3 regions of the Staphylococcus durrellii genome follow, and region 3 is predicted to be linked to each of the others. Evidence: a T-box and tRNA genes for the amino acid it is inferred to sense, from the RefSeq annotation. Region 3 holds a T-box; the other regions hold tRNA genes.
What was found. The T-box of region 3 lies ahead of ISP02_RS05585 (valine--tRNA ligase). A T-box ahead of a tRNA ligase gene usually reads a tRNA of that ligase, here a tRNA-Val.

Region 1: it has a tRNA-Val gene. The T-box ahead of ISP02_RS05585 (valine--tRNA ligase) is inferred to sense a tRNA for this amino acid. The anticodon was not compared.
Region 2: it has a tRNA-Val gene. The T-box ahead of ISP02_RS05585 (valine--tRNA ligase) is inferred to sense a tRNA for this amino acid. The anticodon was not compared.

Annotation. Positions count from the first base shown of each region.
Region 1 covers NZ_JADIIO010000001.1:2,191,757-2,196,830, forward strand. The annotation lists rRNA gene ISP02_RS10590 (16S ribosomal RNA) at 1-1,319, opposite strand, end outside; tRNA gene ISP02_RS10595 (tRNA-Ala) at 1,466-1,541, opposite strand; tRNA gene ISP02_RS10600 (tRNA-Pro) at 1,558-1,631, opposite strand; tRNA gene ISP02_RS10605 (tRNA-Arg) at 1,655-1,731, opposite strand; tRNA gene ISP02_RS10610 (tRNA-Leu) at 1,747-1,835, opposite strand; tRNA gene ISP02_RS10615 (tRNA-Gly) at 1,843-1,917, opposite strand; tRNA gene ISP02_RS10620 (tRNA-Lys) at 1,952-2,024, opposite strand; tRNA gene ISP02_RS10625 (tRNA-Thr) at 2,031-2,106, opposite strand; tRNA gene ISP02_RS10630 (tRNA-Val) at 2,126-2,201, opposite strand; rRNA gene rrf (5S ribosomal RNA) at 2,214-2,328, opposite strand; gene lysS (lysine--tRNA ligase) at 2,743-4,230, opposite strand; gene folK (2-amino-4-hydroxy-6-hydroxymethyldihydropteridine diphosphokinase) at 4,645-5,074, opposite strand, start outside.
Region 2 covers NZ_JADIIO010000001.1:727,033-732,106, forward strand. The annotation lists rRNA gene ISP02_RS03350 (23S ribosomal RNA) at 1-2,395, shown strand, start outside; rRNA gene rrf (5S ribosomal RNA) at 2,472-2,586, shown strand; tRNA gene ISP02_RS03360 (tRNA-Asn) at 2,598-2,672, shown strand; tRNA gene ISP02_RS03365 (tRNA-Glu) at 2,676-2,747, shown strand; tRNA gene ISP02_RS03370 (tRNA-Val) at 2,757-2,832, shown strand; tRNA gene ISP02_RS03375 (tRNA-Tyr) at 2,851-2,934, shown strand; tRNA gene ISP02_RS03380 (tRNA-Gln) at 2,939-3,013, shown strand; tRNA gene ISP02_RS03385 (tRNA-Lys) at 3,019-3,091, shown strand; gene rocF (arginase) at 3,317-4,219, shown strand; gene cdaA (diadenylate cyclase CdaA) at 4,475-5,074, shown strand, end outside.
Region 3 covers NZ_JADIIO010000001.1:1,152,944-1,158,017, reverse strand. The annotation lists gene ISP02_RS05590 (bifunctional folylpolyglutamate synthase/dihydrofolate synthase) at 1-1,016, opposite strand, end outside; gene ISP02_RS05585 (valine--tRNA ligase) at 1,028-3,658, opposite strand; T-box leader at 3,697-3,922, opposite strand; gene ISP02_RS05580 (DNA-3-methyladenine glycosylase I) at 3,980-4,543, shown strand; gene ISP02_RS05575 (AbrB family transcriptional regulator) at 4,580-5,074, opposite strand, start outside.

The DNA of each region.
Region 1 (5,074 bases), 1.0 Mb from region 3:
ACAATCCGAACTGAGAACAACTTTATGGGATTTGCATGACCTCGCGGTTTAGCTGCCCTTTGTATTGTCCATTGTAGCACGTGTGTAGCCCAAATCATAAGGGGCATGATGATTTGACGTCATCCCCACCTTCCTCCGGTTTGTCACCGGCAGTCAACTTAGAGTGCCCAACTTAATGATGGCAACTAAGCTTAAGGGTTGCGCTCGTTGCGGGACTTAACCCAACATCTCACGACACGAGCTGACGACAACCATGCACCACCTGTCACTTTGTCCCCCGAAGGGGAAAACTCTGTCTCCAGAGTGGTCAAAGGATGTCAAGATTTGGTAAGGTTCTTCGCGTTGCTTCGAATTAAACCACATGCTCCACCGCTTGTGCGGGTCCCCGTCAATTCCTTTGAGTTTCAACCTTGCGGTCGTACTCCCCAGGCGGAGTGCTTAATGCGTTAGCTGCAGCACTAAGGGGCGGAAACCCCCTAACACTTAGCACTCATCGTTTACGGCGTGGACTACCAGGGTATCTAATCCTGTTTGATCCCCACGCTTTCGCACATCAGCGTCAGTTACAGACCAGAAAGTCGCCTTCGCCACTGGTGTTCCTCCATATCTCTGCGCATTTCACCGCTACACATGGAATTCCACTTTCCTCTTCTGCACTCAAGTCTCCCAGTTTCCAATGACCCTCCACGGTTGAGCCGTGGGCTTTCACATCAGACTTAAGAAACCGCCTACGCGCGCTTTACGCCCAATAATTCCGGATAACGCTTGCCACCTACGTATTACCGCGGCTGCTGGCACGTAGTTAGCCGTGGCTTTCTGATTAGGTACCGTCAAGATGCGCACAGTTACTTACGCACATGTTCTTCCCTAATAACAGAGCTTTACGATCCGAAGACCTTCATCACTCACGCGGCGTTGCTCCGTCAGGCTTTCGCCCATTGCGGAAGATTCCCTACTGCTGCCTCCCGTAGGAGTCTGGACCGTGTCTCAGTTCCAGTGTGGCCGATCACCCTCTCAGGTCGGCTACGTATCGTTGCCTTGGTAAGCCGTTACCTTACCAACTAGCTAATACGGCGCGGGTCCATCTATAAGTGATAGCAAAACCATCTTTCACTGTAGAACCATGCGGTTCTACATGTTATCCGGCATTAGCTTCGGTTTCCCGAAGTTATTCCAGTCTTATAGGTAGGTTACCCACGTGTTACTCACCCGTCCGCCGCTAACGTCAAAGGAGCAAGCTCCTTATCTGTTCGCTCGACTTGCATGTATTAGGCACGCCGCCAGCGTTCATCCTGAGCCAGGATCAAACTCTCCATAAAAAATTATGATGTTTGATTAGCTCATAAAATACTAATTTGTGTGTTATCTCTAACACGTTTAAACCAACGATTATATCGTTGCGTTTGGAATTAACGTTGACATATTGCAATTCAGTTTTCAATGTTCATTTGTTTAATCAAAATGATGGTGGAGACTAGCGGGATCGAACCGCTGACCTCCTGCGTGCAAAGCAGGCGCTCTCCCATCTGAGCTAAGCCCCCATTTAGTAAACAAGAGTCGGGAAGACAGGATTCGAACCTGCGACCCCTTGGTCCCAAACCAAGTGCTCTACCAAGCTGAGCTACTTCCCGTATTTAATTAAAAATTTATAAAATGGCGCGCCCGATAGGAGTCGAACCCATAGCCTCTTGATCCGTAGTCAAACGCTCTATCCAATTGAGCTACGGGCGCATTTCATAAAAAAGATGGTGCCGAGGACCGGAATCGAACCGGTACGGTAATTACTTACCGCAGGATTTTAAGTCCTGTGCGTCTGCCAGTTCCGCCACCCCGGCAAAAAAATGGAGCAGAAGACGGGATTCGAACCCGCGACCCCGACCTTGGCAAGGTCGTATTCTACCGCTGAACTACTTCTGCATATCCAAAATAACTTAATGATTTTGAATCTGGATGAGCCATAGAGGATTCGAACCTCTGACCCTCTGATTAAAAGTCAGATGCTCTACCAACTGAGCTAATGGCTCATGAGATGGTGCCGGCCAGAGGACTTGAACCCCCAACCTACTGATTACAAGTCAGTTGCTCTACCAGTTGAGCTAGGCCGGCACAATATCAAATTGAGAAATGGTGGAGAATGACGGGTTCGAACCGCCGACCCTCTGCTTGTAAGGCAGATGCTCTCCCAGCTGAGCTAATTCTCCGATTTGTTTATTGCCTGGCAACGTCCTACTCTAGCGGGATGTAAATCCGACTACCATCGGCGCTAAGGAGCTTAACTTCTGTGTTCGGCATGGGAACAGGTGTGACCTCCTTGCCATTGTCACCAGACAAATTAACTTACTTTATTAATAATACACATTTTATTTATTGTTTTCAATAGTCAATTTTACACTTTGAAATTACAACTGAGTTATGTATAAAAAGTACGAACAGATCTTCAATCGCTTGTTTTTTGCGACTTTTATATAATACTTGATTTCGTAATACTTGTCAATGCTTTTTTAACTGAATTTTATTCTTTATATTATGTATTAGTCATATTAAACACTTTTTTCTCGACTTGAATAAGTCTATCACAGATTCGTATATATTTCTATTCCTTTTTCAACTACAATTTTATCTTAATTGTGTAAATATGCGCACAAAGTATATTTTAAAGCTTGTTGTTTTTGCAAAAAGAAGATTTAAAAAATAAAAAACAGTTCTCATCCCAAAATTTTGGGAAGGAACTGTTTTTATTAATTATTTTTGTCTCATATAAGGGAACAATAATACGTCTCTAATTGAAGCTGAGTTTGTTAATAGCATTACAAGTCTATCGATACCTATACCAAGTCCACCTGTTGGAGGCATGCCGTATTCTAATGCTTCAATGAAATCCTCGTCCATTTCATGTGCTTCGTCATTACCTTGAGCTTTTTCAACTAATTGAGCCTCAAATCTCTCTCTTTGATCTATTGGATCATTAAGTTCAGTAAATGCATTGCCATGCTCTCTACCTACTATGAACAATTCAAAACGATCAGTAAATCTTGGGTCTTCTGGATTTTTCTTAGCTAATGGAGAAATTTCAATTGGATGTCCATATATAAATGTAGGTTGAATTAATGTTTCTTCAACTTTTTGTTCAAAAAACTCATTCAAAATATGTCCATATTTCATTGATTCTGTAATATCAATCCCATGTTCTTTAGCTAAATTTTTCGCTTCTTCTGTAGTTTCGACTTCATAAAAGTTTACTCCAGTAACTTCTTTAACTGCATCTACCATGTGTACACGATTCCAGCTTGATTCTAAATCAATAGTGTCTTCTCCATATTGAACTTTTGCAGTTCCTAATACATTTTGAGCAATTTCTCTAATCATAGATTCTGTTAAGTCCATGATATCAACATAGTCAGCGTAAGCTTCGTATAATTCAATCATAGTGAATTCAGGGTTATGTCTAGTAGACACGCCTTCATTTCTAAATACGCGTCCAATTTCGTATACCTTTTCAAGTCCACCTACAATTAAGCGTTTTAAATGTAATTCAATGGCTATACGCATATATAACGTAGCGTCTAGTGCATTATGGTGCGTTACGAAAGGTCTCGCTGCAGCACCACCAGCGATTTGGTGCATCATTGGTGTTTCTACTTCTAAGAAACCTTTTTTATTTAAGTAGTTACGCATTTCTTGCAAAATTTTACTGCGATTAATAAATGTTTGCGTACTATCTTGGTTCGTAATTAAGTCTAAGTATCGTTGACGGTAACGTTGTTCTATATCTTGTAGGCCGTGGAATTTATCTGGTAATGGTCTTAATGCTTTAGTTAATAAAGTAAAAGATTTAGCTTTTACAGATAATTCACCTGTATTTGTTTTGAACATTACGCCTTCAACACCAACAATATCTCCTAGGTCAGTCCCTTTCCATAAATCAAATTGTTCTTCTCCAATTTGGTCTTTTCTTACGTATATTTGAATTTGGCCAGTTAAATCTTGCACATGTGCAAAGCCCGCTTTACCTTTACCTCTTTTTGTCATTAAGCGTCCAGCGATTACCACACTGCTCTCATCTTCTTTGTCATGTAATTCTTCTTTAGATAAATGATCCCACTCTTCATGTAATACTTCTGCTGTAGCTGAACGGTCGAATCGTTTGCCGAATGGATCGACACCTAAATCATATAGTTCTTGCATTTTTTGACGACGGACCTGCATTTGGTCATTCATTTCTTCTGACATTAACTTTCTCTCCTTTATGCTTGTTGTTCTATTTTGTCATTAGACATTTTTTAGCTTGGAATTCTTGTAATATAACTATCATTCTTGTTCTGTTTCGGCTTAGTCTTACTATTTTCTTGCCACGCCGTTAATACGAACACCTTTTAGATACCTTGAATCATGTTTAAGTATTTCCATAGCGCCAGCTTTTCATTATTTAATTCTACTAAACGATGTCAATGTAATAAAGCAATTTTCACTTTATTTTGTAGAGTTAGTTCAATAATGATTTTTCAGCTTCTAAATAACGGACTGTACTTAGTATTATTAAATTAAGTTACTTTGTCATTTACCATTTATTCTTCACACTGTGGCTATACCAAATTCTTTACAGCATGTCTGAAAACAAAGTTAAAAACATTATTTATTAGACTCTCATTGTTTATACTTCTTGACTGTATCATCGGGTATAACTAGGTCAGCAATACTCAGTTGCGTGTGTGGTTCTACGACATTTGCTGCTATATCGTTTAAAGGCGTTAAGACAAATGCTCTTTCCCTCATTCTCGGGTGAGGGACTGTCAAAGTTTCTTCTTCAATAATTTCATTCTCATATAATAGAATATCTACGTCTAACGTTCTTGGTCCCCAACGAACATCTCTGACACGATGTAGTTGATGTTCAGTATAAAAGCATTGCTGTAACAATTGTTGTGGTGTAAGTATTGTCTTTACTTCAATACATAAATTTAAAAAGTATGGTTGCTCTACGTAACCCACTGGCTCAGTTTCATAAACTGGTGATATTTGTGAAACTTGCACACCATCCGCATTATCCAAAATCTTTATAGCAGACTCTAATTGT
Region 2 (5,074 bases), 430 kb from region 3:
ACCCCGGAAGGGGAGTGAAAGAGAACTTGAAACCGTGTGCTTACAAGTAGTCAGAGCCCGTTAATGGGTGATGGCGTGCCTTTTGTAGAATGAACCGGCGAGTTACGATTTGATGCAAGGTTAAGCAGGAAATGTGGAGCCGTAGCGAAAGCGAGTCTGAATAGGGCGTTGAGTATTTGGTCGTAGACCCGAAACCAGGTGATCTACCCATGACCAGGTTGAAGTTCAGGTAACACTGAATGGAGGACCGAACCGACTTACGTTGAAAAGTGAGCGGATGAGTTGTGGGTAGCGGAGAAATTCCAATCGAACCTGGAGATAGCTGGTTCTCTCCGAAATAGCTTTAGGGCTAGCCTCAAGTGATGATTATTGGAGGTAGAGCACTGTTTGGACGAGGGGCCCTTATCGGGTTACCGAATTCAGACAAACTCCGAATGCCAATCAATTTAACTTGGGAGTCAGAACATGGGTGATAAGGTCCGTGTTCGAAAGGGAAACAGCCCAGACCACCAGCTAAGGTCCCAAAATATATGTTAAGTGGAAAAGGATGTGGCGTTGCCCAGACAACTAGGATGTTGGCTTAGAAGCAGCCATCATTTAAAGAGTGCGTAATAGCTCACTAGTCGAGTGACACTGCGCCGAAAATGTACCGGGGCTAAACATATTACCGAAGCTGTGGATTGTCCGTAGGACAATGGTAGGAGAGCGTTCTAAGGGCGTTGAAGCATGATCGCAAGGACATGTGGAGCGCTTAGAAGTGAGAATGCCGGTGTGAGTAGCGAAAGACGGGTGAGAATCCCGTCCACCGATTGACTAAGGTTTCCAGAGGAAGGCTCGTCCGCTCTGGGTTAGTCGGGACCTAAGCTGAGGCCGATAGGCGTAGGCGATGGATAACAGGTTGATATTCCTGTACCACCTAAATTCGTTTTAAGCGATGGGGGGACGCAGTAGGATAGGCGAAGCGTGCTGTTGGAGTGCACGTCCAAGCAGTAAGACTGAGTGTTAGGCAAATCCGGCACTCATAAGGTCAAGCTGTGATGGGGAGAGGAAATTGTTTCCTCGAGTCGTTGATTTCACACTGCCAAGAAAAGCCTCTAGCTAGAATATTAGGTGCCCGTACCGCAAACCGACACAGGTAGTCAAGATGAGAATTCTAAGGTGAGCGAGCGAACTCTCGTTAAGGAACTCGGCAAAATGACCCCGTAACTTCGGGAGAAGGGGTGCTCTCTAGGGTTAACGCCCGGGAGAGCCGCAGTGAATAGGCCCAAGCGACTGTTTATCAAAAACACAGGTCTCTGCTAAACCGTAAGGTGATGTATAGGGGCTGACGCCTGCCCGGTGCTGGAAGGTTAAGAGGAGTGGTTAGCTTCTGCGAAGCTACGAATCGAAGCCCCAGTAAACGGCGGCCGTAACTATAACGGTCCTAAGGTAGCGAAATTCCTTGTCGGGTAAGTTCCGACCCGCACGAAAGGCGTAACGATTTGGGCACTGTCTCAACGAGAGACTCGGTGAAATCATAGTACCTGTGAAGATGCAGGTTACCCGCGACAGGACGGAAAGACCCCGTGGAGCTTTACTGCAGTCTGATATTGAAATTCGGCACAGTTTGTACAGGATAGGTAGGAGCCTTAGAAACGTGAACGCTAGTTTACGTGGAGGCGTTGGTGGGATACTACCCTCGCTGTGTTGGATTTCTAACCCGCACCATTTAGCATGGTGGGAGACAGTGTCAGATGGGCAGTTTGACTGGGGCGGTCGCCTCCTAAAGAGTAACGGAGGCGCTCAAAGGTTCCCTCAGAATGGTTGGAAATCATTCACAGAGTGTAAAGGCATAAGGGAGCTTGACTGCGAGACTTACAAGTCGAGCAGGGTCGAAAGACGGACTTAGTGATCCGGTGGTTCCGCATGGAAGGGCCATCGCTCAACGGATAAAAGCTACCCCGGGGATAACAGGCTTATCTCCCCCAAGAGTTCACATCGACGGGGAGGTTTGGCACCTCGATGTCGGCTCATCGCATCCTGGGGCTGTAGTCGGTCCCAAGGGTTGGGCTGTTCGCCCATTAAAGCGGTACGCGAGCTGGGTTCAGAACGTCGTGAGACAGTTCGGTCCCTATCCGTCGTGGGCGTAGGAAATTTGAGAGGAGCTGTCCTTAGTACGAGAGGACCGGGATGGACATACCTCTGGTGTACCAGTTGTCGTGCCAACGGCATCGCTGGGTAGCTATGTATGGACGGGATAAGTGCTGAAAGCATCTAAGCATGAAGCCCCCCTCAAGATGAGATTTCCCAACTTCGGTTATAAGATCCCTCAAAGATGATGAGGTTAATAGGTTCGAGGTGGAAGCATGGCGACATGTGGAGCTGACGAATACTAATCGATCGAAGACTTAATCAATTTTTAAATGTTTTGATTGGTTGATTTATATTTACTTACTATCTAGTTTTGAATGTATAAATGTTATACATCATTGTCTGGTGACAATGGCAAGGAGGTCACACCTGTTCCCATGCCGAACACAGAAGTTAAGCTCCTTAGCGCCGATGGTAGTCGGATTTACATCCCGCTAGAGTAGGACGTTGCCAGGCAATATTATTATTCCACAGTAGCTCAGTGGTAGAGCTATCGGCTGTTAACCGATCGGTCGTAGGTTCGAGTCCTACCTGTGGAGCCATATGGCCCCGTGGTCAAGCGGTTAAGACACCGCCCTTTCACGGCGGTAACACGGGTTCGAGTCCCGTCGGGGTCATTACATATTGGAGAATTAGCTCAGCTGGGAGAGCATCTGCCTTACAAGCAGGGGGTCGGCGGTTCGAACCCGTCATTCTCCACCATTTAAGTTTAATAAGCACGGAGGGGTAGCGAAGTGGCTAAACGCGGCGGACTGTAAATCCGCTCCTTCGGGTTCGGCAGTTCGAATCTGCCCCCCTCCACCATTATTGGGCTATAGCCAAGCGGTAAGGCAACGGACTTTGACTCCGTCACGCGCTGGTTCGAATCCAGCTAGCCCAGCCATTTTTGAGCCATTAGCTCAGTTGGTAGAGCATCTGACTTTTAATCAGAGGGTCAGAGGTTCGAATCCTCTATGGCTCACTTGTAAAACACTTCTTAGGAAGTGTTTTTTTTTATGAATTTCTTTATACAAATTTAAACGAGATTTATGCAAGAACTAGGACTATAATGAATGTTCAAACGTTTTAATGTTTTTATATGTAAAATCTTCTTGATGCGTTGTAATACAAGGCTTTGATTAGCTTGAAAGTTTAATCTGAATAACGTATTCTAGGATTAAAATGAATGCAAAGGGGTTTTAAATCTATGAAAAACATTAATATTATTGGGGCACCATCGACATTTGGGCAAAGGAAATTAGGGGTAAACTTTGGACCGGATGCAATAAGATACGCAGGTATAGTTGATCGTATTAGACGTATTGGTTATACAGTCGTAGATAAAGGTAATGTAAAAGTTCCTGAAATCAATTTGGACAAGTTTAATTCAGAACAAGAAGGATTAAGAAATATTGACGAAATCTTACAAGTGTCTGAAAACTTGAGTAATGCAGTGTCTGACAGTATACAAGACGGTGCCTTTCCATTAATATTAGGTGGCGATCATTCGATAGCTATTGGTTCTATTTCTGGTATAAGTAAACATTATGATAATTTAGGTGTCATTTGGTATGATGCCCATGGAGATTTAAATGTTCCTGAAGAATCACCATCAGGTAATATCCATGGCATGCCTTTAAGAATTTTAGCAGGTGATGGCGATGATAGATTAGTAAATATTTCTAATTATGCACCTAAAGTTAAACCTGAAAATATTGTTTTAATAGGTATGCGAGACTTGGACACTGGTGAGCGAGAATATATTAAAAATAATAATATTAATACATATACAATGGCTGATATTGATAGATTAGGTATTCAACAGGTTATTAATGAATCGATTGATCATCTTAAAGATAAAACAGATGGCATTCATTTATCATTAGATGTGGACGCATTAGATCCAGTCGAAACACCTGGTACTGGAACTAGAGTTTTAGGTGGTTTGAATTATAGAGAAAGCCATTTTGCATTAGAACTTCTACATAATACTCAACTTATCACTTCAATGGATTTAGTTGAAGTTAATCCATTAATCGATAAAAATAATCATACTGCAGAACAGGCAGTTGGACTTGTAGGAAGTTTCTTTGGTGAAACTTTGCTATAGTATGTTTTATGAATTACTACTTAAAGACATAACACTATAATGAATAATATAAAATTTAACTATGCCCAAATTGATATATTTGGGCATAGATTTTTTTACTCAGTGTAAGTGAAGGATCTAACAGTTTTCTTGAAATTTATATTTATATACAATTCAATATCTTTTATTTTTTAGATTTATTGAGTCATAATATGACAGTATAATAGAAGATTGGTATAATGTTTACAGTGGGATTAGAATACCGGAGGAGATGTCATGGATTTATCCAATTTATTTGAACATTGGAGCACCGTTAAAATTATAACGAGCGTGCTTGACTTATTAATTGTATGGTATGTACTGTATCTTCTCATAACTGTGTTTAAAGGTACAAAAGCCATTCAATTGTTAAAAGGAATACTCGTAATTGTCGTAGGACAACAGATTAGTAAAATGCTAAGTTTAACAGCAACTTCACGTTTGTTTGATTTAGTAATTCAATGGGGTGTATTAGCACTCATTGTTATTTTCCAACCAGAAATACGAAGAGCTTTAGAACAACTAGGACGAGGAAGTTTATTTAAACGTTATGCTAGTAACGTTAATAGTGATGAAAATAAATTAATTTCTGCTGTGTCGAAAGCTGTACAATATATGGCGAAAAGACGTATTGGCGCATTAATTGTATTTGAAAAAGATACTGGATTACAAGACTACATAGAAACTGGTATACCTATGAACTCTAATATTTCACAAGAATTATTAACTAACGTCTTTATACCTAATACACCATTGCATGATGGTGCAATGATTATTCATGATAATAAGATTGCGAGCGCTGCCTGCTATTTACCTCTTTCCGATAGTGCGAAAATA
Region 3 (5,074 bases):
GCCGAAAATAGTATATCTACTTTATCAAGATGATAATAACTTTTAATCGTGTCTATGAGTGCCTCTATACTTTCATTATTATGTGCCCCATCAATAATCATTAAAGGATCTTGTTTTATACGTTCAATACGGCCACTCCAATTTACACTTTCAATACCATCAATCATTTTGTTGAAATCTAAATCAACACTACCTTCTTCGTTTAATTCTAGTAATGCTGTAATTGCTAAAGCAGCATTTTCTTTTTGATGCTCACCTAACATATTTAAAACTAATGTTTCTAATTCATAATTCTTATAGCGATAAGTAAACTCATCACCTTCAGATACTATGATAATATCTCTATCAAGTTCAATCGCTTTAGCTTCATTTAATTTGGCATTCTGACGTATAACTTTTAATGCCTCATCATTTTTAACTGCATAAATAATTGGCGTATTAGATTTAACTATAGCACCTTTGTCTTTGGCAATATCTACATAACTCTCGCCTAAAATATCAGTATGATCTAAACCGATACTCGTTAAAATGGTTAAAATCGGGTTAAAAACATTAGTTGAGTCATTTTTAACGCCTAATCCCGCTTCAATAACTACAAAATCTACAGGATTTATTTCACCAAAATAAACAAACATCATTGTAGTGATGACTTCAAATTCAGTTGCTATACCTAAGTCAGTTTCTGATTCTAATGCTTCACTAACAGGTTTTACAATTTCTACTAAATTCACAAGCTCATCATCTGTGATTGGATGCCCATTTAAACTAATGCGTTCATTAAATGTCTCAATAAAAGGAGAAGTAAAAGTACCAACTTGATAGCCATTATTAACTAAAGCCGAACGAATATAAGCTACAGTGGAACCTTTACCATTTGTTCCACCGATATGAATACCATTAATTCTGAGTTGTGGATTATTCAATTTTGCTAACATCCATTGCATTCTTTTGACGCCTGGCTTAATTCCAAATTTATTACGCTCATGTATCCAATATAAGCTGTCTAGGTAATTCATATTAAAGGCTCCTATGCTTTCAATTGATTTATTCTTAATTTTACACCATCATACTTCTCTTGATAAGTTTGTTTTTTCTCACGTTCTTCATTTATTACCTTTTCAGGTGCTTTATTCACAAAATTCTCATTAGCTAATTTCTTGTTAACTCTATCTAATTCGCTTTGCCATTTATCTAATTCTTTTTCTAAACGTGCAATTTCTTTATCCATATCTATCAATCCTTCGAGTGGTAATACCACTTCTCCTGCAGCAGTCACAGAAGTCATTGCTTTTTCAGGAATTGTAATATCAGTATCTATAACTAATTCACTTGGATGACAGAAACGATCAATATAATTGGCATTTGTTTCTAAAGTTGATTTAATATGATCATTTTTTGCTTTGATAAAAATTGGTATAGCTTTAGATAACGGCGTATCTACTTCTAGACGTGATTGTCTTACTGATTTAATGATTTCCACTAGTTGATCCATAGTTTCTTTACTTTCACTAAATGATAATGCTTCACGTGCTGTTGGCCATGAGGCATGTACGATTGTTTCGCCAACATGTGGTAAGTTTTGCCATATTTGTTCGGTTACGAAAGGCATAAAGGGATGCAACATTCTCATCGTATTATCTAATACATAAGTTAAAACTGAACGCGTAGTTTGTTTTTGAGCTTCATCGTCACCGTTCATAGGTATTTTACTCATCTCGATATACCAATCACAGAAATCATCCCAGATAAAGTTGTAAAGTGCTCTACCTACTTCTCCAAATTCATATTTGTCACTTAAATTAGTAACCGTTTCAATTGTTTCATTTAATCTAGTTAGTATCCATTTATCTGCTAATGATAAGTTGCCAGATAAATCTACTTGATCAACAGTAAAGTCATCACCTAAATTCATAATACTAAAGCGTGCAGCATTCCAAATTTTATTAATAAAGTTCCATACTGATTCCACTTTTTCCGTACTATAACGTAAGTCGTGACCAGGTGAAGAACCCGTAGCAAGAAAGTAACGCAAACTATCTGCGCCGTATTGGTCAATAACATCCATAGGGTCTACACCATTGCCTAACGATTTACTCATTTTACGTCCATCTTCAGCACGTACTAAACCATGTAATAACACGTCATTAAATGGTCTGCGTCCAGTAAATTCAAGGCCTTGGAAAATCATACGAGCAACCCAGAAGAAAATAATATCGTAACCTGTTACAAGTGCATTTGTAGGGAAGTATCGATTAAAGTCTTCTGATTCTATATTTGGCCAACCTAAAGTTGAAAATGGCCATAATGCACTTGAGAACCATGTGTCTAATACATCTGCATCTTGCTCCCAATTCTCAATATCAGTTGGTGGTGTTTCAGATACTAATAACTCACCAGTTTCTTTATGATAATATGCAGGTATTTGATGCCCCCACCATAATTGTCTAGAAATCGTCCAATCTCTAATTTCTTCCATCCAACGATTGAATGTATTTTCAAATCTTGGAGGTACAAATTCGATACGATCATCTGTTTCTTGATTGCTTAAAGCTTGTTCAGCTAATGGTTTCATTTTAACGAACCATTGTGTTGATAAATATGGTTCAACAACTGCTCCTGAACGTTCTGAATGTCCTACTGAATGTTCATGTTCTTCGATTTTGATAACAAGGTCTTGCTCAGTTAAATCTTTCACTAATTGTTCACGACATTCAAAACGATCTAAGCCCTTATATTTACCGGCTAATTCATTCATTTTACCTTCTTCATCCATCACATTAATACGTTCTAAGTTGTGTCTGTTTCCTATTTCAAAGTCATTAGGATCATGGGCAGGTGTTACTTTCATAGCACCACTACCAAATTCCATATCCACATATTCATCTGCTAATATGGGTAAAGTTTTTCCAACTATTGGTAGCGTAACATTTTTACCAATTACATCTTTATAACGCTCGTCATTTGGATTGACAACAATAGCTGTATCACCAAGCATTGTTTCTGGACGTGTCGTAGCAATTTCGATATAGCCTTCTTGATCAGCATATGGATATTTAAAATGATAAAATTTACCCTGTATATCTTCATGTATAACTTCGATGTCAGATAATGCTGTTTTTGCAACAGGGTCCCAGTTAATAATATATTCGCCGCGATAAATTAATCCTTTGTTATACATATCAACAAATACTTTTTTAACGGCTTGATTCAAACCCTCATCTAGAGTAAAACGTTCTCTACTATAATCTAAGCCTAAGCCTAATTTAGACCACTGTTGTCTTATAAAGTTTGCATATTCCTCTTTCCAATCCCAAGCTTTTTCTAAAAATTTTTCGCGGCCTAAATTATGTCTTGTAATGCCTTGTTCGTTTAACTTTGCTTCTACTTTAGCTTGTGTAGCAATACCCGCATGATCCATGCCAGGAAGATATAAAGTGTCGTAACCTTGCATACGTTTCATACGTGTCAATATATCTTGTAACGTCGTATCCCAAGCATGACCTAAATGTAATTTTCCAGTTACATTTGGTGGTGGAATTACTATTGTATATGTTTCTTTAGTGTTATCTTCTTGTGCTTTAAAATATCCATTTTTTACCCATTCATCATAGCGACCCGCTTCAACTTCTTGCGGATTGTACTTAGGTTTCATTTCCATAAAATTACCTCCTTAAAATAAAAACACCCACCCTATAACTATAGGACGGATGTTCCGTGGTACCACCTAAATTCAAGAAATTTATCTTTTCTTGCACTTAATTTCGATTAACGCTCAAACACGCTTTAACCTAATCACGTTTAAAAGTGAGTTCAGCTAAAGTTCAAAGTGGGCTACCTTCAACACTAGAAATTATGCAATCTCACCAACCATGCACTCTCTAAAAATTTCTTTGTATTTACTCTTCCCAATAGACTAATTTGATTTACTTAATTATAGTATAATGTAAAGGACAATAAGTCAATGAAATGGAGTGAATTTATGAATCCTTGCGCGTTCGGCACAAAAGACCCTACGTATATAGATTATCATGATAATCTATGGGGACAACCACTATATGATAGTCTGCAGTTATTTAAATTAATGGCATTAGAATCTCAACATGCTGGTTTATCGTGGCTTACGATATTGAAAAAGAAAGAAGCATATGAAGAAGCTTTTTATAATTTTGACCCAGCAAAAGTTGCTAAAATGACGGAACAAGATATTGATAACTTGATGAACTTTCCTAACATCGTTCACAACAGAAAAAAATTAGAAGCGATAGTAAATCAAGCAAAGGGCTATTTTGCGATAGAAAAGGATTATGGTAGTTTTAGTGAATTTTTATGGTCATACGTCAATCATCAACCATACGATATGCAATACGAAAAGCCTAGTGAACGTATTACAGTAGATGAAACTGCAACGCAACTTTCAAAAAAACTAAAGAACTATGGTTTTAAATTCTTAGGCCCAGTCACTGTTTTCTCATTTTTAGAAGCAGCTGGTTTATATAACGCTCATTTAAAATCATGTCCTAGCAATCCGAATAATCTTAAATAATCACCACAATAAAACATAAGTAAGGTTTGTAATAGCTTACTTATGTTTTTTTGTTGCACGATAGCGTAAATAATAATTTAATAGCGGCGCAATTAAAAAGAGAATGAAGAAAATTCTGAAGATGTGATAACTTGAAATCATTGGCACATCTGCACCAGTTTCAATAGCTACTAGAACAATTTGATTCATTCCTCCTGGTGCAGCACCTAGAAATAAATCATTAATTGTATTATTAGTAAATAGTGAAATAACGTAAACCATTACTAGTGCTAACAGAATGAGCAAGACATTTTGTACAGCTATTGCGACAGCAATTCTACCTTTCATTTGATCTAATAATCTTGATATTTGACTACCGATTCTAATCATATATATTATTTGTGCACCAGCTATAATGTAATTATCTAAAGTAAATGTTAAACCAGTGATTAAATTCCATACTATTAATACAACTATTGGTGCCAACATCTGCTTCGTTGGAAAATTAATTTTACCCATAACAAAATAAACTAAAATAATTAAAATAATGAG